Regions from separate parts of the Kosakonia sp. Marseille-Q7440 genome, predicted to be linked through region 2. Evidence: predicted binding sites of a transcription regulator. Region 2 holds the regulator's gene; the other holds the start of a gene.

Region 1 (12,296 bases), 420 kb from region 2:
CCCACTCGCGAATCGCCTGCATCGACATATCTTCACGCTTTACTTCACCGCGATCGATCAGCACTTTGCCGATGCTGCGATAGGCGTGGCCATTTTTACCGGCGTAGCTAAAGAAGTTGAGCGGGCTGCCGTCACCGAAATCAATATAGCCGCTGCCCTGCACATCCATAATGAAGTTGTCCATCAGCGAGTTGCTGTAGGCCAGCACATAGTTCTCGCTGAGCGCCCCGGCGTAGATCTCCGCACGCGAAGGCAGGCGGCCGCGTTTTGACGGCATGCGGTAGATAGGATACTGGAACTCGCCCTGGCGGGTATGGCGCGCCTGCACTACCGGCGTGTAGTAGCCGGTAAACTGCACGTTGCCATAGTTGTCTGTGCCTTCCATCTGCCAGGCATCAATGCCGTACTGGCGCAGCGAGCGGGTATCGCCCCCGGCGCGCAGCCAGGCTTCAATCGCGTTATAGACGCTGCTCTGGTTGCCATACAGGCGCGGCGCAGAGCTTCTGATCTGGCTCACCTGCTCGGAGAAGTCTCCGGCATTAATCGGTGCGCCCACGGCGTCAGGCTGATTAACGAGGGAAAAAGGCTGAGAGAATTTTCCGTCTTTATACTGTTGACCGCGATCGGTCGGTTTAGAAGAGCAGGACGCGAGAAGTGCCACCATCGCGCCTGTGAGTACGAACCTAGCCCAACGTGCTTTCATTGTTTCTCATCTTTTGGTTAACCCCAAGCCGGATGAAGATAACAAACCGCTGTGGCTAATGAAATGCACACGAACATTCCGATATCAGTTTTGTTTAAATCTTAAGCACATTGTGTTGTTTTTAAACATAAAGTCCTTAAATCGACAAATGTCGCAAAAAAAGGTTGCATCAAATCGTCTACGGCGTATAGTGCGCTTCCACGGACGCGGGATGGAGCAGCCTGGTAGCTCGTCGGGCTCATAACCCGAAGGTCGTCGGTTCAAATCCGGCTCCCGCAACCAATTAAAATGTGGAAGAAAGAAAAAGTTTACATGATGGAAGTGTAAACAGACGGACGCGGGGTGGAGCAGCCTGGTAGCTCGTCGGGCTCATAACCCGAAGGTCGTCGGTTCAAATCCGGCCCCCGCAACCAACACAATAAACACACCTAACGGGTGTTTTTTTGTTTCTGGCGTTTGTAAAACCGCGTAGCAAACAAGACAAAAAAATGGCGCCCTTCGGCGCCATTCTGTTATTCCCTTCTCGCCAGCGTCGCGCCATCCGCGAAGTAGGCTTTAATCCCTGCCAGAATCGACTCTGCGACTTCCTGCTGGAATTTTGCGGTCTTGAGCTTACGCTCCTCTTCCACATTACTGATAAATGCCGTCTCAACCAGAATCGACGGGATATCCGGCGCTTTCAGCACCGCAAAGCCCGCCTGCTCGACGCTGTTCTTATGCAGGTTATTGACGCGCCCCAGCTTATTAAGCACCGCTTTGCCAAACTTCAGGCTGTCGTTGATGGTCAGCGACTGCACCATATCGAACATGGTGTGATCGAGATAGCGATCACCACTTTTGCTCACGCCACCAATCAAGTCCGCCGCGTTCTGCGTATCCGCCAGATATTTCGCCGCCGTACTGGTCGCCCCTTTGGTCGAGAGCGCGAAGACGGAGGAACCGTGCGGCTGGCGGCTGCTGAAAGCATCGGCATGAATCGAGACAAAGAGGTCGGCGCGCTGCTTCTGCGCTTTCGCCACCCGCACCTTCAGCGGAATAAAGACATCCTCATTGCGGGTCATATAGGACTTCATATTGCCCTCTTTCTCGATCAGCGCATGCAGGCGGCGGGCGATTTGCAGCACCACATCCTTCTCACGGGTTTTATATTTCCCCGTCGCCCCCGGATCTTCCCCGCCATGGCCGGGATCGAGCATGATCACAATCGGCCTGTCGCGCCCGGCTTTGCCCGGCTGCGGACCGCTCTGCGCGGGCGGCACCTGCTTATCAAGATCGCCCTGGTTGTACTCTTCAAGCAGCGCCAGCAGCGGATCCTGCACATCCTGCGCATTCGCCGGATAGAGATCCATCACCAGACGCTCTTTGAAGCCTGCGACCGGCGCCAGCGCAAAGAGTTGCGGTTTCACATTCTGCTTAAGTTCAAACACCATGCGCACCGTCTGCGGATCGAACTGACCCACGCGGGCTGATTTGATAAAGGGATCGTCACTGCGGATCTGCGTTCCCATGCCTTTGAGCACGGAGTTGAGGTGGACGCCTTGCAGATCCACCACCAGGCGGTCGGGGTTGCTCAAGGCGAACTGTTTGTACTTCACCACGCGGTTCGATTCCACCGTCACACGGGTATAGCTCGACGCAGGCCAGACGCGCACGGCGACCACCTGACTGACGGCGGCCAGGCCAACCTGGCTCACGCTTAATAACCACATCGCCCCCGCACCCTGTAATAATTTGCGGCGGCTCAGCGCTGAATGACTTCCCGACATGCTTCTCCCGAGCAATTTGTTTAAATAATGCTTAACGTCAGAATTGACGGAAAACTTTAGCGAATGATGCATAAACTGTCATCTTTTAAAGGGTAAACATATGTCTGGCGCTATGCTTCACAAAGACGGGAGAATCCTGGGTTAAGAAAATTTGTGCTTGCAGCGAAGGCAATAAAAGAATAAAAATACACTTTTTACGAATAATCATGCAGTGAGGACAGGCCGTGGTCAAAGAGCGCAGAACCGAACTGGTGCAGGGATTCCGCCATTCCGTTCCCTATATCAACGCCCATCGGGGAAAGACATTCGTCATTATGCTCGGGGGTGAAGCCATCGAACATGAAAACTTCTCCAGCATTGTCAACGACATCGGCCTGCTGCATAGCCTCGGGATCAGGCTGGTGGTGGTCTATGGCGCGCGCCCGCAAATCGACGCCAACCTTGCTGAACATCACCACGAACCGATCTACCACAAACACACCCGCGTCACCGACGCTAAAACCCTTGAGCTGGTGAAACAGGCCGCCGGTCTGCTGCAACTGGATATCACTGCGCGGCTGTCGATGAGCCTCAATAACACACCGTTGCAGGGCGCGCACATCAACGTGGTTAGCGGTAACTTTATTATTTCGCAGCCGCTGGGCGTTGATGACGGCGTTGACTACTGCCACAGCGGCCGCATTCGCCGTATTGATGAAGAGGCGATCCATCGCCAGCTCGATAGCGGCGCAATTGTGCTGATGGGGCCGGTTGCGGTCTCCGTCACCGGTGAGAGCTTTAACCTCACCTCCGAAGAGATTGCCACCCAGCTGGCGATCAAGCTGAAAGCGGAGAAGATGATTGGCTTTTGCTCGTCGCAGGGCGTCATGAACGATGAAGGCGAAATTGTCTCCGAGCTATTCCCTAACGACGCGCAGGCGCGTGTCGAAGAGCTGGAGCAGCGCGGCGACTACCACTCCGGCACCGTGCGTTTCCTGCGCGGCGCGGTAAAAGCGTGCCGCAGCGGCGTGCGTCGCAGCCACTTAATCAGCTATCAGGAAGATGGCTCGCTGTTGCAGGAGCTCTTCTCCCGCGACGGTATCGGCACGCAGATTGTGATGGAGAGCGCCGAGCAGATCCGCCGCGCCACCATTAACGATATCGGCGGCATTCTGGAACTGATCCGCCCGCTCGAACAGCAGGGCATCCTGGTGCGCCGCTCCCGCGAGCAGCTGGAGATGGAGATCGATAAGTTCACGATTATTGAGCGCGACAACCTTACCATCGCCTGCGCGGCGCTCTACCCCTTCCCGGAAGAGAAGATTGGCGAGATGGCCTGCGTGGCCGTGCATCCTGATTACCGCAGCTCGTCACGCGGCGAAGCGCTGCTGGAACGCATTGCGTTGCAGGCGCGGCAGATGGGTCTCAGCAAGCTGTTTGTGCTCACTACCCGCAGCATTCACTGGTTCCAGGAGCGCGGCTTTACGCCGGTGGATATCGACTCGCTGCCTGAAACCAAAAAGCAGATGTACAACTACCAGCGGCGCTCAAAAGTGCTGATGGCCGATCTGACCTGATTCACGCCCCGCCCTGTGCGGGGCGTTTTATTTCAGGGCGCTGAACAGCGCTTCAAGACCGCTGCGCCGCTCGGTGCGGGTGGCGATCGCCTGGCTCAGTACGCGCTCATCGGCATAGAGCGAGAGTCGTTTACGTGCGCGAGTAATCGCGGTGTAAACCAGCTCGCGCGTCACCACCGGCACGTTTTGCGCAGGCAGGATCAGCGCGGCGTGATCGAACTCCGAGCCCTGTGATTTATGCACCGTCATTGCCCAGGCGGTTTCATGCTCCGGCAAACGGCTCGGTTGCACCGACTTGATCTTACCGCCCGGCAGCGGGAACCAGACGCGCATCCCCTGCCCCTGATCCAGCGCAATACCGATATCGCCGTTGAACAGCCCCAGCGCGGAGTCGTTGCGCGAAATCATTACCGGCCTGCCGTGATACCAGCGCGAGAAGGGCTGGCGGGTGATTTTACGCTGACGCACTAACGCCAGCTCAAGCCGCTCATTCAGCCCGCTGACGCCAAACGGCCCTTCGCGCAACGCGCAGAGCAGCTGGTACTCGCCGAAGGCGGCGATAATCGCTTCCGGCTCAGCGTGGCCCTGCACCAGCGAGAGATAGTGCCTGTAGCCCGCCAGCGCGTCGTCAATCATCTCCTGATAGGCCTCGGCACTGTTAAGCGGTTTCCGCTCGATATCCTCAAAGCCCTGGCTGAAGACCGCCTGGGTGGCGCGCTTATCACCGCGGTTAACCGCGGCGGCCAGTTGCCCGATGCCGGAGTGGCTGCCGAAGCGGTAACTTTTTTGCAGCAGGCAGAGGCTGTCGCGCAGCGCGGTGGCTGCCTCACCTTCACCTGCGGGCACTTCCGCGCCGGTTAACCGTGAGAGCTGCGCCGCGCGCGTCGCGCTGTACCCGGCATTCACCCAGGCGCAGATATCCCCCAACACCGCACCGGCCTCAACGGAGGCCAGCTGATCGCGATCGCCGAGGAAGATCACCCGCGCCCGCGGCGGCAGGGCATCAATCAGCCGCGACATCATCGGCAGGTCAATCATCGACGCCTCATCCACCACCAGCACGTCCAGATGCAGCGGGTTGAGCGCGTGATGGCGCATGCGCTGGCTTCCCGGCTGCGCACCGAGCAGCCTGTGCAGCGTACTGGCCTCATCCGGCAGCAGCGCTTTTTGCGCCTCATCAAGCGGTAGCTGGCGCAGCGCGTTGCCGAGGGATTCGGTTAACCGCGCGGCGGCTTTACCGGTGGGCGCAGCCAGGCAGATACGGCAGCGGCTGCCATTGAGCGTTTGTACCAGCGCCGCCAGAAGCTTCGCCACGGTAGTGGTTTTACCGGTTCCCGGCCCGCCGGAGATCACCGAAATTCGCCGGGTAAGCGCCACGGCGGCGGCGACTTTTTGCCAGTTCACATCGGCTTCATTGTCTGGCGGAAAGAGTGAGGCCAGCGCCTCAGAAAGACGGGCTTCATCCGCCTCATCAACGGCTTCCTGGGCGGCAAAGAACTCCGCGACACGTCGCTCGTTCCACCACATACGGTTCAGGTAGAGGCGCGCATCGTGCAGAATAATCGGCGTTGCGCCGCTGCCGTCGCCAACCGCCGGTGAGGCAAGCAGTAGCGCCTGCCAGTCGTCGGGTGGCCCGGCCATTTCAAACAGCTGGCGTGCGAGCGGCGAATCAGCGCCGAACACCTCGGGCGTCAGGCGCGAGAGCGGCAAGCAGACATGTCCCTCTCCCGCATCGCGGCTCAGCAGCGCGGCGGCCAGCAGCAGGGCGGGTTCTTCCGTGCCAGCCACCGTCAGGGCAAACTGCACGTCCAGCGGACGCAGCAGCTTCTGCTCCATCGCTTCTTGCAGTAAAGCCTGCACATTCATGGTGTCATCTCCGGTACTTCACCTGCAAACAGGGTATCCATGCGGGCGATCAGCGCCGCCTCCGGGCGGGTGGTAAAAATCCCCTGCTCCGGTTGCTGCGCCTCCACGCCGCGTAAAAAGAGGTAGATCACACCGCCGAAATGGCGCTCATAGTCATAATCGGCGATGCGGTGGCGTAGATAGCGGTGCAGCGCCAGGGTATAGAGCTGGTACTGCAAGTCGTAGCGATGGGACTGCATGGCTGCCGCCATCGCCTCTTGCGTATAGGCTTGGGCGTTTTCGCCGAGCCAGTTGGATTTGTAATCGAGCAGGTAGTAGCGCCCCTGATGGCGAAACACCAGGTCGATAAAGCCCTTCAGCATCCCGCGCACGTCGCGAAAATCGAGCGGCGCACAGCCAGCCGACAGCGGATCGTAGCGGCGGATCAGCCCATCGAGCGCCTCTGCGCTCAGCGTGGCGCTGATGGGGAGATAAAACTCCATCTCAACCTGTTTATCTTTAGCCGTCAGTTGGCTAAGAGAGACCCCGGCGGATGTGAGCGGCGCGTGCAGCACCGTCTCCAGCCAGCTGCTCAGCACTGGCTGCCAGTGCTCCTCATATCCTGCCACCAGCAGCTTTTCCGCCACCCACTCCGGTGATACCGGCTGGGTAAAGTCGATATCTTCAAACAGACTGTGCAAAAAGGTGCCAGGTGCCGCGCCGCGCGGAAACTGGTGCGGCGTTAGCATTGGCTGTGTCTGCACCTCGCGCTCGCCTGCGGCGTCGACATCCAGACGCGGAAGCAGATCCTGAGCAAGGCCATGACCGCGCTGTTGTAAGCCGGAGTAACTGGTCACGCGCCAGTCATCGGCGACCCGACGCATCACTTCCCGCACGCTGAGCGCGGGCGGCTGCGGCTGCGGTAACTCCCAGCGCTCGGTGTCCGGCGTTGGCGGTATGGCCAGCACAATCTCTTCATTACAGATCTCTGCCAGCGCCTGACGCAGCCCGGCGGCGTCCAGCGCTTCGCCCTTCTGGATCAGACGACCCAACGCGCTGAGGTGGAAATCAGTTGGCCCGCTCTTCTCGCCACGACGGCGAAACAGCGGCGCAATGCCGAGGCTGCAGTGCCACACCGAACGGGTCAGTGCCACATAGAGCAGGCGTAAATCTTCCGCCAGCCGCTCCGCCTCTGCCAGCTCAATGCTCTCTTCGGCATGGCTGAGATCGAGCACCGCATTAAACGAGGCGCGATCGTGATAAAAACCCTGATCCTGAACGCGGAAGTTGGCGATAAACGGCAGCCAGACCAGCGGATACTCCAGGCCTTTCGATTTGTGGATGGTGACAATCTGCACCAGGTGCTTGTCGCTCTCCAGACGCATCTGCTCACTGGCAGCGCTGGTGTTCGGCTCGGCGATATGCTGCGTCAGCCAGCGGGTAAGTGCGTGCTCACTTTCAAGCTGCGTGCCCGCTTCCTGCAACAGCTCGCTGACATGCAGAATATCTGTTAAACGACGCTCTCCGCCGGGCGTGGCGAGCAGATTTTCCGCCACGTTACGCGCGCTCATCAGCGTGCGCAGCATCGCCATTACGCCGCGCTTTTGCCACAGCTCGCGATAGTGAGAGAACTCCTCAACCACCCGATCCCAGGCATCTTCATCAAGATTGAGCGCGTCGATATCCCGCGCCGTCAGCCCGAGCATCGAGGTTGCCAGCGCGCTGCGCAGCGTGTTTTCACGCTCCGGCGTCAGCACCGCATGCAGCAGCCAGAGCAGCTCCTGCGCTTCCGGCGTCTCAAACACGCTGTCGCGGTTGGAGAGGTAGACAGAGGGAATGCCGAGCAGCGTCAGCGCATCGCGGATAAGCGATGCTTCATGGCGGCTGCGCACCAGCACGGTGATATCCGAGGCTTTTACCGGCCGCGCTTTATCCCCTTCGTAGAGCAGCGCATCGCCTCTCTGCCCGGCGCTGAGCCAGTCGCGGATCTGCATCGCACAGAGCTGGGCCATAAAGCTCTGGTAATCACCAACTCCCACGCCTTCGCCCTCCATCAGCCACAGCTTCATCGACGGCTGGGTTTCCCCCTTCACCGCAAAGCGCAGGCCGCTGTTGCGCGCAGCCGCTTTCACCGGCAGGAAGGGGATCTGGCGGAACATAAATGCGTCGTCCATCTGGCTAAAGAGCCGATTGACGCTGGCGATCATCCCCGGCGACGAACGCCAGTTGGTGTCAAGGGTATAGCGGGCGCTCACTTCGTCGCGCGCTTTCATATAAGTGAAGATATCAGCGCCGCGAAAAGCGTAGATTGCCTGCTTGGGATCGCCAATCAGCAGCAGGCCACACTCGGGCTGATTCAGCCAGATACGGCTAAAGATGCGGTACTGCTGCGGGTCGGTATCCTGAAATTCATCGATCATCGCCACCGGAAAACGGGTGCGGATAGCCGCAGCCAGCGCCTCGCCGTTCGGGCTTTGCAGCGCGTGATCGAGCCGGCTGAGCATATCGTCAAAACCGAGCTCGCCGCGGCGGCGCTTCTCTTTGGCGACCGCGTCGCGGATTTCACGCATCGCGCGGGTCAGCACCAGATCGCTCAGAGTCAACGGCTGCGCCAGCAGCGTTTCGATGGCGACAAACAGCGGATGCTCGGGCACAACGCCGCCCGCTTTGGTGCGCTGGGCGAGAAACGCCTGCGAGAACTTCTCCAGCGCGTCCGGCAGCAGATAGGTGCTGGTCTCCTCCTGCGCCCAGGCGGAGATCTTCTCAATCCACTTTCCCTGGTTACCGCGATTGAACTTGCGCCGGTCGATGCCAGAATTTTCCAGCAGCGGCTCCAGCTCATTCACGGAGTCGAGCCACTGACGTTTCACTGCGTCGATCTGCGAGACAATCTGCGCATGGCGCGACGCGAGGGTCTCCTCCTTCGGCGGCGGCGATTTGATCTGCGGGGCTTCGCCCTGCAAATAGCGGTCGATAGACCGGAGCAGATCCTGCGGCCCCTTCCACAAATCGTGGATCACCTGCGCAATATCGCGCGGCAACGGGTAGCAGTGGCGACGCCAGAAGTCGGCGCAGGCCTGATAACGCAGCAGGGTTTCATCTTCCAGCAGTTTCAGTTCAAACAGCATGCCGGATTCAAAGGCGTTGAGGCTAAGCATGCGCTGGCAAAAACCGTGGATGGTAAAGACCGCGGCTTCATCCATCTGCCGCTCCGCCAGCATCAGCCAGTGGGCGGCCTGCTGTTTGTCTTCAATCTCTGCCAGCAGGCTGGCGTAGAGCGGGTTTTCGCTGCTTTCGCGCAGGCAGGCGATGCGTAGCTCATGGATGTTGCTGCGAATACGTCCGCGCAGCTCTTCCGTCGCCGCTTCGGTGAAGGTGACCACCAGCAGCTCTTCGACGTTGAGCGGGCGGGGAAAGGCGGCATTGCCGCCAAGCCCGAGTAACAGCCGCAGATAGAGCGCGGCGATGGTGAAGGTCTTACCGGTGCCCGCCGAGGCTTCAATCAGGCGCTCGCCGGTAAGCGGCAGGCGCAGGGGATCAAGGGTCTCAGCGGTCGTTTCACTCATTTTTCTCGCTCATCAAGGGTAAGGATTGCTGCAAAGCGCTGGCGTCCTTCCAGACCTTCCAGCCGTCAGGCCGGGCGTAGTCGGCTTTTCCGCTCTGGCTTCCGGAGATCTGTGACAGTATCGCCATACCTTGCGGCTCAACCACCGCCTGATGGAAGAAGTCCGCAAGTTTTTGCGGCGTCAGCGCTTTTATTTGGGCCACTACTTTATCACGTGAATCGAAGCGCATATTGCCGCGATCGAAATCTTTGCTCAATTTGGAAGCCTCCTCGCCTAATGTCTGCGGCGCTTGCAGCATTTGCGCAATGACACCCTGCTGGATCTGCGCAAACTCCTCCGGCTTCATCGCGCGCAGGCGCGCTTCAGCGGTCGGGAAGAAGGCTTTATAGCGCTCCCAGAGCCAGGCGGGCTGCTTCTCATTGCTCTGCAACAGGAAGCCCATTCCCCACTGGCGGCCAACATTGATAGGAAATGCGAAGACGGCATAACCGAGCTGCTCTTCGGTGCGCAGCTGGTTGTAGAACCACGGCTGCACAATCTGCCCGAGCATCGCGCTGTACGCCGAGCTGCTGTACTCATCGAAACCGGTCGGCACAAAGACGGCAGCCAGCGCGGAATCGGTGCTGTTGCCCGCTTTCTCAAACATGGCGTTCTGCTTTTTATCCACCAGCACGTCTTTGTTGCGGCACCATTCGTTACCGCTGGTGCCAAGCTGTTTTTGTACGTTGCGGGCAAGGTCTTTCGCCTGCTGTTCACTCAGGTTACCCACCACCAGGAACTCCGGGCGGGCATTCTGCTTCAGCGCATCACGATAATGGAGAATGTCCTGCACGGTGATCGACGGCAGCAGCGCACGGCGCGCTTCGCGCGGGAAATAGGGCACCTGCGATATCATCTGCACCGGCATAATCGCCTGGTCAAACGCTTTGCCCTTCTCCGCCGAAGCCATCATCCGGCTGTACCAGGATTTCGCCTGCGTCAGCTGCTCCTCGGTGGGCGTATAGCTGAAATACCCCTCCAGCAAGGCGCTGAAGAGCGGCGGCAGACGCTGGGTGTAGCCGTTGGCATTCAGCATCAAACCGTTATTGGCATTGGTGGAGAAACCGATGCCGCCGACCGCGGCCTGGTTGCTAAGCTGATCGAGCGCCAGCCCTGCCAGGTAATCATTTAAGGCAAACATCACCTGATTTTTCGCGCTGTCCATCGCCTGCGGATTACGCAGCACCACGCTGACATCCGCCCGTGGCTCATTGGCGAAGTAGCGGCTCGGCATGTAGACCACGCGCAGCGCCGGTTCATCAACAATAAGCTCCGGGTGCGTGTATGTTCTCGCCGGGGTAATCAGCGAGAAGTCATCCGGAATGTAGGGGTTAAGCTCCGGGAATTTCAGATCGATCCCCGCCTCATCTTTTTGCCAGGCGGCAAAGCGCTCAGAGGTAATTTTCTCTACCTGGTAAGGCGCATCGACGAAGTAAGCCTTTTTATTGTGCGGCTCATCGGGGCTGATATACCAGATACGCGCGTTTTGCGGCGTCATCTCATCAAGACGCGCCTGTACCGCTTTAGCATCAAACTGGTCGGCAATGTTGACGGAATCGAGGGTGTGAGCAACCGGCACGCGGATCATCGTGTCGGCGAGCCACTCAACGTAATCCATATCGCGGGTGATCGACGGGTAGCGGAAATCGAGATCGAGAATGTGCGCCAGCTCGTCGAAATAGCGTTTATCGATCCCCTTTTCGCGCAGCAGTTGCAGGTAGCTGAAGATAGCGGCGACAACCCGATCGCGATTCGCCAGCCCTTTATCCGTCAGCGTGGCGGAGATGGCCAGCACGCCGCTGTTACCGTTTACTACCGGGTCGGAATCACCGCGAATGCCTTCAACCAGCCCCTGGCTTTGCAGCCAGTCCGAGAGCGTGCCCGGGCTGCGGTTGCCAATCAGATAGGTAATCAGCTCGTCGGTTTTGCTGCGAAAGGCCGCGGTGTTGTTATCAATACGAAACTCAACGCGCAGCACCTTGTTCGGCACTTCCGGCACGTAATGAATAATGATGCCTTTTTGCGCGTCCGTTACCACCGGCACGGTGATCTCAGGCCGGGTGATATCTTTGTTGGGAACCCGGCCATAGGTCTGCACCGCGAGCGTCGCCAGCTCGTTAAGTGGGCGATTGCTGTAAATCACCGCTTTCATCAGGTTGGCCGAGTAGAACTTATCGCGAAACGCCAGCAGCGCGTCATGCACCGGGCTGCCCGGTTTATCGCTGAGGGTTTCAAGATTGCCGCCGGAGAAGCGCGCGCCGGGGTGAGCGGGGTTAATGGTCTCTGCACTCACCTGCGCCATGCGCATGCCGTCACGGGTACGCGCCATGGTCAGCTCCGCGTTGACCGCGTTACGCTCCCGCTCGGCGTACTTCTTTGCCAGCAGCGGCTCGGCGATGGCATCGGCTAAGCGATCCACGGCACCGTCCAGCGCGTCGTTTTCCACTTCCAGGTAGTAAGCGGTGCGATAAGGCGCAGTGCTGGCGTTATGGCTGCCGCCGTGCATTTTGAGGTATTCAGCGAGGCTGTCTGGCTGCGGATACTTTTTCGACCCCATCAGCGTCATATGCTCAAGATAGTGAGCAAGGCCTGGATGGCTATCGGGATCTTCGAGCGAGCCGACCGGGACAACCAGCGCGGAAAGGGATTTGACCGCCTGCGCATCCGAGACCAGCAGCACGACCATGCCGTTATCGAGGCGGATCGCCTGATACTGCCGCGTATCTTTGTCGCTCTTACGGATAGTCTCTTTAACAGGCTGCCAGCCGGTGTCAGCCTGACTGAGTGGTGCCCACAGGGCAAAAAACAGAACGGAGATAGT
Region 2 (12,296 bases):
AAGAGCAGCTGGATTGGTTCACTCTCTGCGCCGCGCGCGCGCTTAAGCCTCAATGCGACGCGGTGGCAGCTACGCCGTGATTCTGAGGTCGGCAAACTCTCTGCTTCGCGCTCGCTGGTGGGGCTTTCCGCAGGAAGATACCGCTTTAATACCTTAAAAATTGGTGAGTTAGAGGCCAATGATACGGGGTTCGCCCTGCGTACGGACCTGCAAAGCAGCGATAAAATCGTTATTAGCCAGCGTGCGGGTGGTCGCAATAACGTTCTGTTTCTTGATGTGCTCAAGCTCTCCCGACGCCTCCAGGGGCTGCATCTTCCGTTGATTACCGCCCCGCGCGGCACGCCCGTTTCGCTCATTACGGCGGCAAAAGCGGTGCGGGGGTTTAGCAAACTTGAGCCGATTATCAAACAGCAAGAGGATGCGCTAAGCACGCAGTGGATCCTGACCGGTTTCAGGCAGACGCCCGATCCCGCCGCCATTGCCAAAGCCAGACGCTTTTTTGCCATGAGTTATAAGCGCTTCATTACGGAAGTGAATAGCCTGAATAAACGCGCCGTGCAGTTGCGGGAGAAGGGCGGGCATGCGGGAGCGTGGGCATTCACGCAGCGCCATAACGGCACCGGCAAAGGGAGCGTAAACCACCACGACGCCATGACCTGGTCGGGTATCGACAGAAAAAGCGCCTTGCCAGGTGCCGATCTCTTTTCTGGCGTCTATATGAGTTACGCCACTCAGCAGTTGAGCGGCGCAAGCGTGCAGGGAAGCAGTCGCGATTTCGGCGCAGGCTATTACGCCACGTTGCTGAGCAAATCCGGTTTCTATCTCGATACCGCCGTGAAATATGTCCACTCATTCAATCACGACTGGCTGGCGTTCAGCGGTCTTAACGCGCGCGATTACCGCACTAACAGTTGGTTAGGCGGCGTTGAAGCGGGTTATCACTATCCGTTGACCCGGCATGCCTATATCGAACCGCAGGCGGGGGTGGTGCTGGGCAAGCTCTCCGGTGCCACGCTTCACTGGCACGATCGCGGCCTTCCTCTCACCCTGCATCGCCGGAGCGCGATCCCGTGGGTGGGGCGTGCAGGGATCGTGGCGGGTGCGCACTTCTGCGATGACGATCGGGCGATTACGCTGCGGGCAGGGTGGCATTATGAGACTGAACTGCGGCCAGATGGCGATATCATCCTTCATGACGACGCAGGCAATATGCGGGTTAAAGCCGGGCGTGACGGGCGCATACACTACCATGCCAGCATTGATGGGCAGGTGAGCGATAACCTCCACATGGAGCTTGATGTCGCGCACTCAAGGTTTGGCAACATGGATGCGGAGCAGGCTATCAACGCGCAGGTGCACTACTACTTCTGATAAAAAAAAGCCCCTGCCAGGGGAGGCAGGGGCAAGTCGTCGGACAGACGACGAGGGTTTATTTGTACAGTTCAGCCGTCACGTGGGTGTGAGAACCGGTGCGGGCTTCAATAATGCGGTAGCTGCTTGCGCCAGCCTGGTCGGCTTTCGCAGAGAGTTCCTGACGGATATCCATCGGTACACCGGCAATCTGTGAAACAGAGACGGTACCTACGGATTGCAGGTTGCTGGCCTGCTCGCTGTTAACCAGCGTTGCGGCACCTGCGCCGAACGAGATCAGGGAAGCAAGGCCAAGGGATGCGATAATCAGATTGCGTTTCATACTGTTTTCTCCTGAAGAGAGACTCAACGGCGAGAAGGGTTAAACGTCTTTTTTTATGCCTGGTGCCGTTGAGCGATTAATTCATAGGGTTTGGGGTAAAACTTATTTGTAGAGTTCTGCCGTCGCGTGCCAGCGGTCACCGCTGTGCGCTTCAATGATGCGGTAGGAGGATGCACCCTGCTCTTCCGCTTTTTTGCTCAGCTGCGCGTTCATGTCCATCGGTGAAGAGGCGATGGCGCCGACGGAGACGGTACCCAGAGACTGGCGGTCTTGCGCCTGGTCTGCATTGATCATGTCAGCGGCAAAGGCGCCGAATGAGAGTGCTGAGAGGATACCCATAGTTGCGATAGATGATTTGATATTCATAATGCTTACCTCGTCGTATTCTTTTCTTTGAATTTTTCCAGGGGCTCGTTTTGTGACCCCCATCACGAAATCAAGTATACACTAATCACGCGAATAATTAATACCAAGCTAATTATAACTACGACGAATACATATAACGCATGGCGGTTTTTATAACCTGACAGCATAAAAATTTTGCTTAAGGCGAGGAATTAGTTAACGAGGATTAATAAAATCAGCGAGATAGATTGCTTTGATTTTTTGTGCGGTGCTATCGGCTGCGGCAGGGTAATGAAACGAAAAATCGCACTATTTGTTAAATGATATGGGGTGGAAAGTCGCCTGAAAGGGAAGAAATGCCGAACATTCCCCCTCAGCGGGAACCGAGGGGAATGCGTGGTTAAAGCTCTTGTTCGAAGAGGACGAGGATCGCTTCGTAGAGATCTTTAACGGTAAAACCGCGGGCTGGGGTGGTGAAGATGGTGTCGTCACCGGCGATGGTGCCAAGGATCCCTTCCGCTTTACCCAGCGAGTCGAGCAGACGCGCGATCAGCTGCGCAGCACCCGGACTGGTGTGGATGACCACCACCGCATCGTTGTAATCGATGTCCAGCACCAGGTTCTTCAGCGGGCTGGAGGTCGTCGGCACGCCCATCTCAATTGGCAGGCAGTAAACCATTTCCATCTTCGCATTACGCGTGCGCACCGCGCCGAACTTGGTCAGCATGCGTGAGACTTTGGACTGGTTGATATTGTCGAAGCCCTCTTCTTGTAAGGCCTGGACAATTTCACCCTGGGAACTGAATTTCTCTTCTTTTAAAAGCGCTTTAAACGCCTTCACTAATTCTTCTTGTTTAGCCGAGCTTCGCATAAGTCACCCGTAATATGGCTGTGAAAATAACATTATTATGCATATTAATGAATTTTTATGCAAACATTGTGCAGATAAATATGCTGAAAAGTTATGGGGAAGGGCGCGAAGTTTAGCAAATTCTTTCGTTAAGGACATCAGCATGTGGCTTACGTCGCAAATAAGAGTAAAAAGTAAATTAAATGTTATAAATATGATGTTATTTTGGTGAATTCTACAGCTATATTATAAACTCGTTAAGTTAGTTGCTTAGCTTGCCGATCTGACGGTCGTATTTAACCCTTTTATAAAATCGCTACAGTGGGCTGTGCCGCGTTATTTTGGCGCACTTATTGTCATAATTAGCAGGGTGAATTAAGGTCGCCGCAGCGGAGTAACAATATATTTAGCTAACCATAATAAGGAGTTTAGGATGAAAGTCGCAGTCCTCGGCGCGGCCGGCGGTATCGGCCAGGCGCTTGCCCTACTACTGAAAACACAACTGCCTTCAGGTTCAGAACTCTCCCTCTACGACATCGCACCTGTCACTCCCGGTGTCGCTGTAGACCTCAGCCATATCCCGACCGATGTAAACATTAAAGGCTTCTCCGGTGAAGATGCGACGCCAGCGCTGGAAGGTGCCGACGTGGTGCTGATCTCCGCAGGGGTTGCGCGTAAGCCGGGTATGGATCGCTCTGACCTGTTTAACGTGAACGCCGGTATCGTGAAAAACCTGGTGGCGCAGGTGGCAAAAACCGCGCCGAAAGCCTGTATCGGTATCATTACTAACCCGGTCAACACTACCGTCGCGATTGCGGCTGAAGTGCTGAAAAAAGCGGGTGTCTATGACAAGAACAAACTGTTTGGCGTGACCACGCTGGACATCATTCGCTCCAATACTTTTGTTGCTGAGCTGAAAGGTAAGAAACCAGCAGAGATTGAAGTGCCGGTTATTGGCGGGCACTCTGGCGTGACAATTCTGCCGCTGCTGTCGCAGATCCCGGGCGTGACCTTCAGCGAGCAGGAAGTTGCCGATCTGACCAAACGTATTCAGAACGCGGGCACCGAAGTGGTGGAAGCGAAGGCGGGTGGCGGTTCAGCAACCCTCTCCATGGGCCAGGCGGCTGCACGCTTTGGTCTGTCGCTGGTTCGCGCCCTGCAGGGCGAGAGCGGCATCGTTGAGTGCGCCTATGTTGAAGGCGATGGCGAACATGCGCGTTTCTTCTCGCAGCCGCTGCTGCTGGGTAAAAACGGCGTTGAAGAGCGCAAGGCGATTGGCCAGCTCAGCGCGTTTGAACAGCAGTCGCTGGAAGGCATGCTGGATACGCTGAAAAAAGATATCGAACTCGGTGTCGACTTCGTCAACCGCTAAGCGCGGCTGAGATGAGAAACCGGAGCCTGTGCTCCGGTTTTTTTATGGCTGTCAGTTGGTAGCCGGGTACTCCTGAATCGTGACGTGCAGGGTCAGCTTTTTGTCGTCGCGCATCACTTCAACCGGGATCTCTGAGCCAGGCCGGATCTCTGCCACCTGGTCCATGGTCTCCAGCGCGGATACCGCCGGTTTGCCGTTCACAGAGGTGATCACGTCATTGACCTGAATACCCGCGCGCGCCGCCGGGCCGTCTGGCGATACTTCATTAACTACAATGCCCTGAATCGGATCGATACCGGTGCCCTGAGCGTGCAGCGGGGCAATCTCGCGCCCGCCGATACCGATATAGCCGCGGATCACCCGCCCGTCGCGAATCAGCTTATCCATAATCTTGGTGGCCAGCTGGAACGGAATGGCGAAACCAATCCCCTCAGGCGTCTCTCCGTCGTTACTCTTATCAAACGACAGGGTATTGATGCCCATTAACTCGCCCAGCGAGTTGACCAGCGCGCCGCCGGAGTTGCCGTGGTTGATGGAGGCATCGGTTTGCAGGAAGTTTTGCCGCCCGCTGGGGTTGAGGCCGATACGCCCGGTGGCGCTGATAATCCCCTGGGTGATGGTCTGCCCGAGGTTATAGGGGTTGCCGATCGCCAGCACCACATCGCCAATATGCGGCGTGCGCTTGGCATTGATCGGGATCACCGGCAGGCCGGAATTAGCGTTCACCTTCAGCACCGCCAGGTCTGTCAGGCTATCTGAGCCAACCAGTAAGGCTTCAAAGACGCGTCCATCCTGCAGGGCGACGATAATCTGATCCGCATCGTTAATCACATGCTTGTTGGTGATGATATAGCCGCGCTGATCCATGATGACGCCGGAGCCGAGGGTGCGGATTTCGAGGCGGTCGTGCGTGGAGCTGTTCAGGCTACGGTTATAGACGTTGACCACTGCGGGCGCGGCGCGGCGCACGGCCGGGTTATAGGACGCAGGCGTCTCATCGGCGCTGTCTAACTGATGCGTCGCGAGCGGGTTATTCTGACGTAGCGACGGCATGGCGGCGATGATCAGGCCACCGACGACAACACCGATTGCAATCGAACGTAAAAGCTTCACATACATGATGGGATAGTCGTTAAAAGAAGGACCGCAGCAGCATACCATGAGTTATCCGGACATCACACGCAGCGGTGATGCCCGGACGAGGAAAGGGTTAACGCAGCAGCAGATAGATGCTGTCGTTACCCCGCACAATGTGCAGCGCCATTATCGAGGGCCTGGTCTCCAGCACTTTGCGCATTTCGGCGATGGACTGCACGCGCGTACGGTTAACGCCGATGATCACATCATCTTTATGCAGACCCGCCTGTGCCGCCGAGCTGCCTTTCTCAACTTCACCGACCCGAATGCCTTTGGTGCCATCCTTCAGCTGACCGTCGCTCAACTCTGCGCCCTGCAATGCCGGGGAAATCAGCTCTGCGCTGGCGGAAGCGGAGGTGCTCTTATCCAGCGTCACTTCAACGTCGAGCGGTTTACCGTCTCGCAGCAGCCCAAGCTTCACTTTCGCGCCCGGTTCGGTCGTGGCGATGCGCGAGCGCAACTCCGCGAAGCTGTTCAGCGCTTTACCGTTGAGGCTGACAATCACATCCCCGGATTTGATCCCCGCTTTTGCCGAGCCAGAGTTAGGCAGCACTTCGCTGACAAACGCCCCGCGCTGCACATTCAGGTTAAAGGCTTTGGCGATATCCGCGCTCATCTCCGTGCCCTTAATACCGAGCAGGCCGCGCTTAATCTCACCAAACTGAATCAGCTGGTGGGAGAGGGTTTGCGCCATATTGCTGGGGATAGCAAAGCCGATGCCGACGCTGCCGCCGCCGGGAGCGAGAATGGCGGTGTTAATGCCGATCAGCTCACCGTTGAGATTGAGCAGCGCGCCGCCGGAGTTGCCGCGGTTAATCGAGGCATCGGTCTGGATAAAGTTCTCCAGCCCTTCGAGGTTAAGTCCGCTGCGCCCGAGCGCTGAGACAATCCCGGACGTTGCGGTCTGCCCGAGGCCAAACGGGTTGCCGACCGCGACGACAAAATCACCGACGCGCAGCTTATCGGAGTCCGCAATGGCGATTTGCGTCAGGTTGCTGGGGTTTTGCAGCTGTATTAGTGCGATGTCGCTCTGGTCATCGCCGCCGATCAGTTTGGCGTCGAATTCACGGCCATCATTAAGCTGTACGCTGATTTTTTGCGCCTGGTTGATGACGTGATTATTGGTCAGGACGTAGCCCTTCGCGGCATCAATAATTACTCCGGAGCCTAGCCCTTCAAACGGCTGCGGCTGTTGCGGCTGATCGGGCGCCTCTTCACCGAAGAATTTTTTTAGCTCTTCCGGCACCTTCTGGCCCTGTACCGCCGTGCCTTCAACCTGCACGCTGACCACGGCGGGAAGCACTTTCTCAAGAACCGGCGCAAGACTGGGTAACGCCCCCTGGCCAGGCACCTGTGACGGCATCGCCGCCGTTGCCAACGGTGCCGAGAGAGATAAGCCGACACTTAACGCGATTGCACTCAACAGCTGGGTTTGTTTCTTCATCGATGCTGGCTCTCAGTAACCTGAAGTGGAAGGATAGATGCCCAAAACAGAGTGATGTTATTGAAATTTCAACCCGGTAACAATGCGAAGAATGACTAAATAATAGCTGGAATGGGGAAGTTGCGACGGGCGCGGGGGACGCGCCCGTATAAATAAGGAGGGTGAGATGCCTTATTTGCGATTGGCGCGACCGCGCAGCAGACCCGATGCGCCTTCAGAGTAGTCGCGCGGGATCTGTACCGGGGCCTGATCGTTGTTCGCTTCAGACTCTGACAGACGGTTGCGGAACGGATTCTCTTCCGCGGACATTTCCGGCAGCAGGCTTGAGGAGCTCTTCGCCATATGTTGATAGAGCTGACGATAGTCGTCCGCCATGTTGTCGAGGAGTTCAGCGCTGCGGGCAAAGTGGCTCACCAGCTCTTCGCGGTACTCTTCCAGTTCTGCTTTGTTTTTTTCCAGTTCATACTGCAAGGCCTGCTGTTGACGCAATTTCCGGTTTCCGAAACGCATGCCCACGGCACCAATAATAATGCCGACAACTAACCCAATTAGCGCGTATTCCCAGGTCATGACTTCTCCCATTGTTGTTCGATTCCGTAGGGGGTGGGCTGCAAGCTTCTTGCCTGCGCCGGAGAGTGCCACTATAACCGCTAAAGGTGCAGAAGTGGAATCCTGACGCTGCATCGCGTAGTGTAGAGCGGCCTTTTTTTCGTCAACCCTGTGGGGGCGGATCGATTTTCAAGGAACAACAATAACACCATGCAAAGCCTTTCCCCGACATCGCGATATCTTACTGCCCTGAAAGAGGGTAGCCATCAGCCGGACGATGTGCAAAAAGAAGCTGTCACCCGACTGGATACGATCTATCAACAGTTGATTGCCGAACAGGAGCCCGCCGCGCAGCAAAGCGGAGGCCTGATGGCGAAGTTCAGCAAGCTGCTGGGCAAACGCGATACCCCTTCGCGCGAGCCGGTACGCGGCCTCTATATGTGGGGCGGCGTCGGGCGAGGCAAAACCTGGCTGATGGATCTCTTCTATCACAGCCTGCCGGGCGAGCGTAAACAGCGTCTGCACTTTCACCGCTTTATGCTGCGTGTGCATGAAGAGTTAACCACGCTGCAAGGACAGAGCGATCCGCTGGAGATTGTCGCCGACCGCTTTAAGGCGCAAACCGACGTGCTCTGTTTTGACGAATTTTTCGTTTCTGATATCACCGATGCGATGCTGCTTGGCGGATTAATGAAGGCGCTCTTCGCGCGCGGCATTACGCTGGTGGCGACATCGAATATTCCGCCGGATGAGCTCTATCGCAATGGCTTACAGCGCGCCCGTTTCCTGCCCGCCATTGAGGCGATCAAACAGTTTTGCGATGTAATGAATGTCGATGCCGGCATCGATTACCGCTTACGCACGCTGACCCAGGCCCATCTGTGGCTGTCACCGCTTGGTGAAGAGACCGCGCAGCAGATGGATAAACTGTGGCTGGCGCTGGCGGGCGCACCGCGCAGCCATGCGCCGGAGCTGGAGATTAACCACCGGCCGCTGGCGACGCTTGGCGTGGAGAATCAAACCTTAGCCGTCTCCTTTGCCACATTATGTGTTGATGCGCGCAGCCAGCATGATTACATCGCGCTGTCGCGCCTTTTCCACACCGTGATGCTGTTTGAGGTGCCGGTGATGACGAAGCTGATGGAGAACGAAGCGCGCCGTTTTATCGCGCTGGTGGATGAATTTTATGAACGCCACGTGAAGCTGGTGGTGAGCGCGGCGGCGCCGCTGCATGAGATTTATCAGGGCGAGCGGGTTAAGTTTGAGTTTCAGCGCTGTTTATCGCGCCTGCAGGAGATGCAGAGCGAGGAGTACCTGAAACGCGAGCATATGCCGTGATCCTTTTTTCATTGCCACCAGGCGCAGAAATCGAACAGCAAAAGACGAAAAGGGGTCGATCTTTGACCCCGACTTCTCTATAATCCTGCGACCCCACGTTACGGGAAAGTTTTTTTTCCCCAAAACTTTCTATGCGCCGGCATAGGCTATTCGAAGGGGTAGGTTTGCCGGACTTTGTCGTGTGAACCTCAACTGACAAACGTTTGGGTGTTCACCAACGTGAAACTAATTATTTGGGTAAGCTTTTAATGAAAACTTTTACAGCTAAACCAGAAACCGTAAAACGCGACTGGTATGTTGTTGACGCGACCGGTAAAACTCTGGGTCGTCTGGCTACCGAACTGGCTCGTCGCCTGCGCGGTAAGCACAAAGCGGAATACACTCCGCACGTTGATACTGGTGATTACATCATCGTTCTGAACGCTGAGAAAGTTGCTGTAACCGGCAACAAGCGTGAAGACAAAGTGTATTACCACCACACTGGCCACATCGGTGGTATCAAACAAGCGACCTTTGAAGAGATGATTGCCCGCCGTCCTGAGCGTGTGATTGAAATCGCGGTTAAAGGCATGCTGCCAAAAGGCCCGCTGGGTCGTGCTATGTACCGTAAACTGAAAGTTTACGCTGGCAACGAGCACAACCACGCGGCACAGCAACCGCAAGTTCTTGACATCTAATCGGGATTATAGGCAATGGCTGAAAATCAATACTACGGCACTGGTCGCCGCAAAAGCTCCGCCGCTCGCGTGTTTATCAAACCGGGCAACGGTAAAATCGTAATCAACCAGCGTTCGCTGGAACAGTACTTTGGTCGTGAAACTGCCCGCATGGTAGTTCGTCAGCCGCTGGAACTGGTCGACATGGTTGAGAAATTGGACCTGTACATCACCGTTAAAGGTGGTGGTATCTCCGGTCAGGCTGGTGCGATCCGTCACGGTATCACCCGCGCTCTGATGGAGTACGACGAGTCCCTGCGCGCTGAACTGCGTAAAGCTGGCTTCGTTACTCGTGACGCTCGTCAGGTTGAACGTAAGAAAGTCGGTCTGCGTAAAGCACGTCGTCGTCCGCAGTTCTCCAAACGTTAATTGTCTTCTGCTTCGGCAGAACGATTGGCGAAAAACCCGGTGCAAGCCGGGTTTTTTTATGGATAAAAATTGTGTTATCCACAGCAATCAGTCGCTTATCTCCTCTTTTTCAGCATTTCCGGAATCCCCTCACCACAAAGCGCGCAAAATCTGGTAAACTATCATCCAATTTTCTGCCCAAATGGCTGGGATTGTTCGTTTTTTGTTTGTTTTTTGAACAAGAGAGACAGTACGCGCGGGTAGCTAACTAACATCTGACCGGTCGAGTTAGTCCGGTAGCAGTATTTCTGAATATACCTGGAGGTTTTCATGGCTGTCGCTGCCAACAAACGTTCGGTAATGACGCTGTTTTCTGGTCCTGTGGACATCTATAGTCATCAGGTCCGCATCGTGCTGGCCGAGAAGGGTGTCAGCTTTGAAATTGAGCACGTGGAAAAGGATAATCCTCCTCAGGATCTGATTGACCTCAACCCGAGTCAAAGCGTACCGACACTTGTAGATCGTGAGCTCACCCTGTGGGAATCACGCATCATTATGGAATATCTGGACGAGCGTTTTCCGCACCCGCCATTAATGCCGGTTTATCCGGTGGCGCGCGGTGAAAGCCGTCTCTACATGCACCGCATCGAGAAAGACTGGTACTCGCTGATGAACGTCATCGAGAACAACAGCGGTGCGCAGGCCGATGCCGCCCGTAAACAGCTGCGTGAAGAGCTGCTGGCGATTGGCCCGCTGTTTACCCAGAAGCCTTACTTCCTGAATGACGAATTCAGCCTGGTTGACTGCTACCTCGCGCCGCTGCTGTGGCGTCTGCCGGTACTGGGCATCGAGCTGAGCGGCACAGGCGCGAAAGAGCTGAAAGGGTACATGACCCGCGTCTTCGAACGTGATTCATTCCTTGCCTCTCTGACAGAAGCCGAGCGCGAAATGCGCCTTGGTCGGGGTTAATCATGGATTTGTCGCAACTGTCTCCACGCCGCCCGTATTTGCTGCGGGCCTTTTACGAATGGCTGCTGGATAACCAGCTGACGCCGCATCTGGTTGTTGATGTGACGTTGCCGGGCGTACGCGTGCCGATGGAGTATGCGCGTGACGGCCAGATCGTGTTAAACATCGCACCGCGTGCGGTGGGCAACCTGGAGCTGGGCAACGACGAAGTGCGCTTCAACGCGCGTTTCGGCGGTGTGCCGCGCCAGGTGGAAGTGCCGATGGCTGCCGTACTGGCCGTTTATGCCCGTGAAAACGGTGCCGGCACCATGTTTGAGCCAGAAACCGCCTACGACGAAGAGCTCGTTAGTCTCAACGATGATGGTGAGATGCCCGAGCAGGAGAACGAGACGGTGATGTCGGTTATCGACGGTGATAAACCCGATCATGCAGTGGATCAGGATAACGATCCGGACGACGATCCGCCGCCGCGCGGTGGGCGTCCATCACTGCGTGTGGTGAAATAACCTGAGAAAAGCAGAACCCCGGTTCTGCTTTTTTATTGCCCGCAGAGCATAAAAAAAGGAGGCCGCAGCCTCCTTTTTATCGTTTTCGCAACATCACACTTCGAGATAGTTGAGGATGCCGTCCGCGGCTTTACGCCCTTCGGCAATCGCTGTCACCACCAGATCCGAACCGCGAACGATATCGCCACCGGCGAAGATTTTCGGGTTGCTGGTCTGGAACGCGTTATCGCTCCCTTCCGGGGCAATCACGCGGCCCTGCGAATCCAGTTCAACGCTGTGTTTCGCCAGCCACTCCATACTGTGCGGGCGGAAACCAAACGCCATCACCACCGCATCAGCCGGAACAACGTGCTCGGAGCCGGCAACGATCTCGGCGCGGCGACGGCCTTTCTCATCCGGCGCGCCCATTTCGGTGCGCGCCATCTTCACGCCGCTCACTTTACCGTTGGCATTCACTTCAATTCCCAGCGGCTGTACGTTGAACTGGAACTCAACGCCCTCTTCACGCGCGTTTTTCACTTCGCGGCGTGAGCCCGGCATGTTCTCTTCGTCACGACGATAGGCGCAGATTACGTGAGTTGCACCCTGGCGCACTGAGGTACGCACGCAGTCCATCGCGGTATCGCCCCCGCCCAGCACCACGACGCGTTTGCCTTCCATGCTGATATAGGGTTCTGACGGCGTTTCACCATAACCCATAATCTGCTTGGTATTGGCAATCAGGAACGGCAGCGCGTCAAACACACCCTGCGCATCTTCATTCTCAAGGCCGCCACGCATCGACTGATAGGTGCCGACGCCCAGGAACACGGCGTCGTACTCTTTCAGCAGATCGTCAATCTGCACATCGCGACCCACTTCGGTGTTGAGCTGGAACTCAATGCCCATGCCGGTGAAGATCTCACGGCGACGCGTCATCACCTCTTTTTCCAGCTTGAAGGCCGGAATACCGAAGGTCAGCAGGCCGCCAATCTCCGGGTGACGGTCATAGACCACCGCTTTCACGCCGTTACGGGTCAGCACATCCGC

Evidence for each region. The regulator ArgR, encoded in region 2, controls arginine synthesis, uptake and breakdown. The targets are predictions, from matches to a motif close to ANTGAATAAAAATACANT.
Region 1: a site for ArgR is predicted at 2,644-2,661, ahead of argA (amino-acid N-acetyltransferase). Genes of this name have one in related genera too.

The regions. Positions count from the first base shown of each region.
Region 1 covers NZ_CBCPLT010000002.1:1,049,580-1,061,875, reverse strand. The annotation lists gene mltA (murein transglycosylase A) at 1-703, opposite strand, end outside; tRNA gene ACWPW2_RS18785 (tRNA-Met) at 909-985, shown strand; tRNA gene ACWPW2_RS18780 (tRNA-Met) at 1,040-1,116, shown strand; gene amiC (N-acetylmuramoyl-L-alanine amidase AmiC) at 1,216-2,469, opposite strand; gene argA (amino-acid N-acetyltransferase) at 2,694-4,025, shown strand; gene recD (exodeoxyribonuclease V subunit alpha) at 4,053-5,891, opposite strand; gene recB (exodeoxyribonuclease V subunit beta) at 5,888-9,436, opposite strand; gene ptrA (pitrilysin) at 9,429-12,296, opposite strand, start outside.
Region 2 covers NZ_CBCPLT010000002.1:629,368-641,663, forward strand. The annotation lists gene ACWPW2_RS16895 (S6 family peptidase) at 1-1,371, shown strand, start outside; gene yhcN (peroxide/acid stress response protein YhcN) at 1,430-1,693, opposite strand; gene yhcN (peroxide/acid stress response protein YhcN) at 1,796-2,059, opposite strand; gene argR (transcriptional regulator ArgR) at 2,439-2,909, opposite strand; gene mdh (malate dehydrogenase) at 3,322-4,260, shown strand; gene degS (outer membrane-stress sensor serine endopeptidase DegS) at 4,312-5,379, opposite strand; gene degQ (serine endoprotease DegQ) at 5,471-6,841, opposite strand; gene zapG (Z-ring associated protein ZapG) at 7,013-7,411, opposite strand; gene zapE (cell division protein ZapE) at 7,601-8,728, shown strand; gene rplM (50S ribosomal protein L13) at 8,977-9,405, shown strand; gene rpsI (30S ribosomal protein S9) at 9,421-9,813, shown strand; gene sspA (stringent starvation protein SspA) at 10,123-10,761, shown strand; gene sspB (ClpXP protease specificity-enhancing factor) at 10,764-11,267, shown strand; gene ACWPW2_RS16960 (glutamate synthase small subunit) at 11,361-12,296, opposite strand, start outside.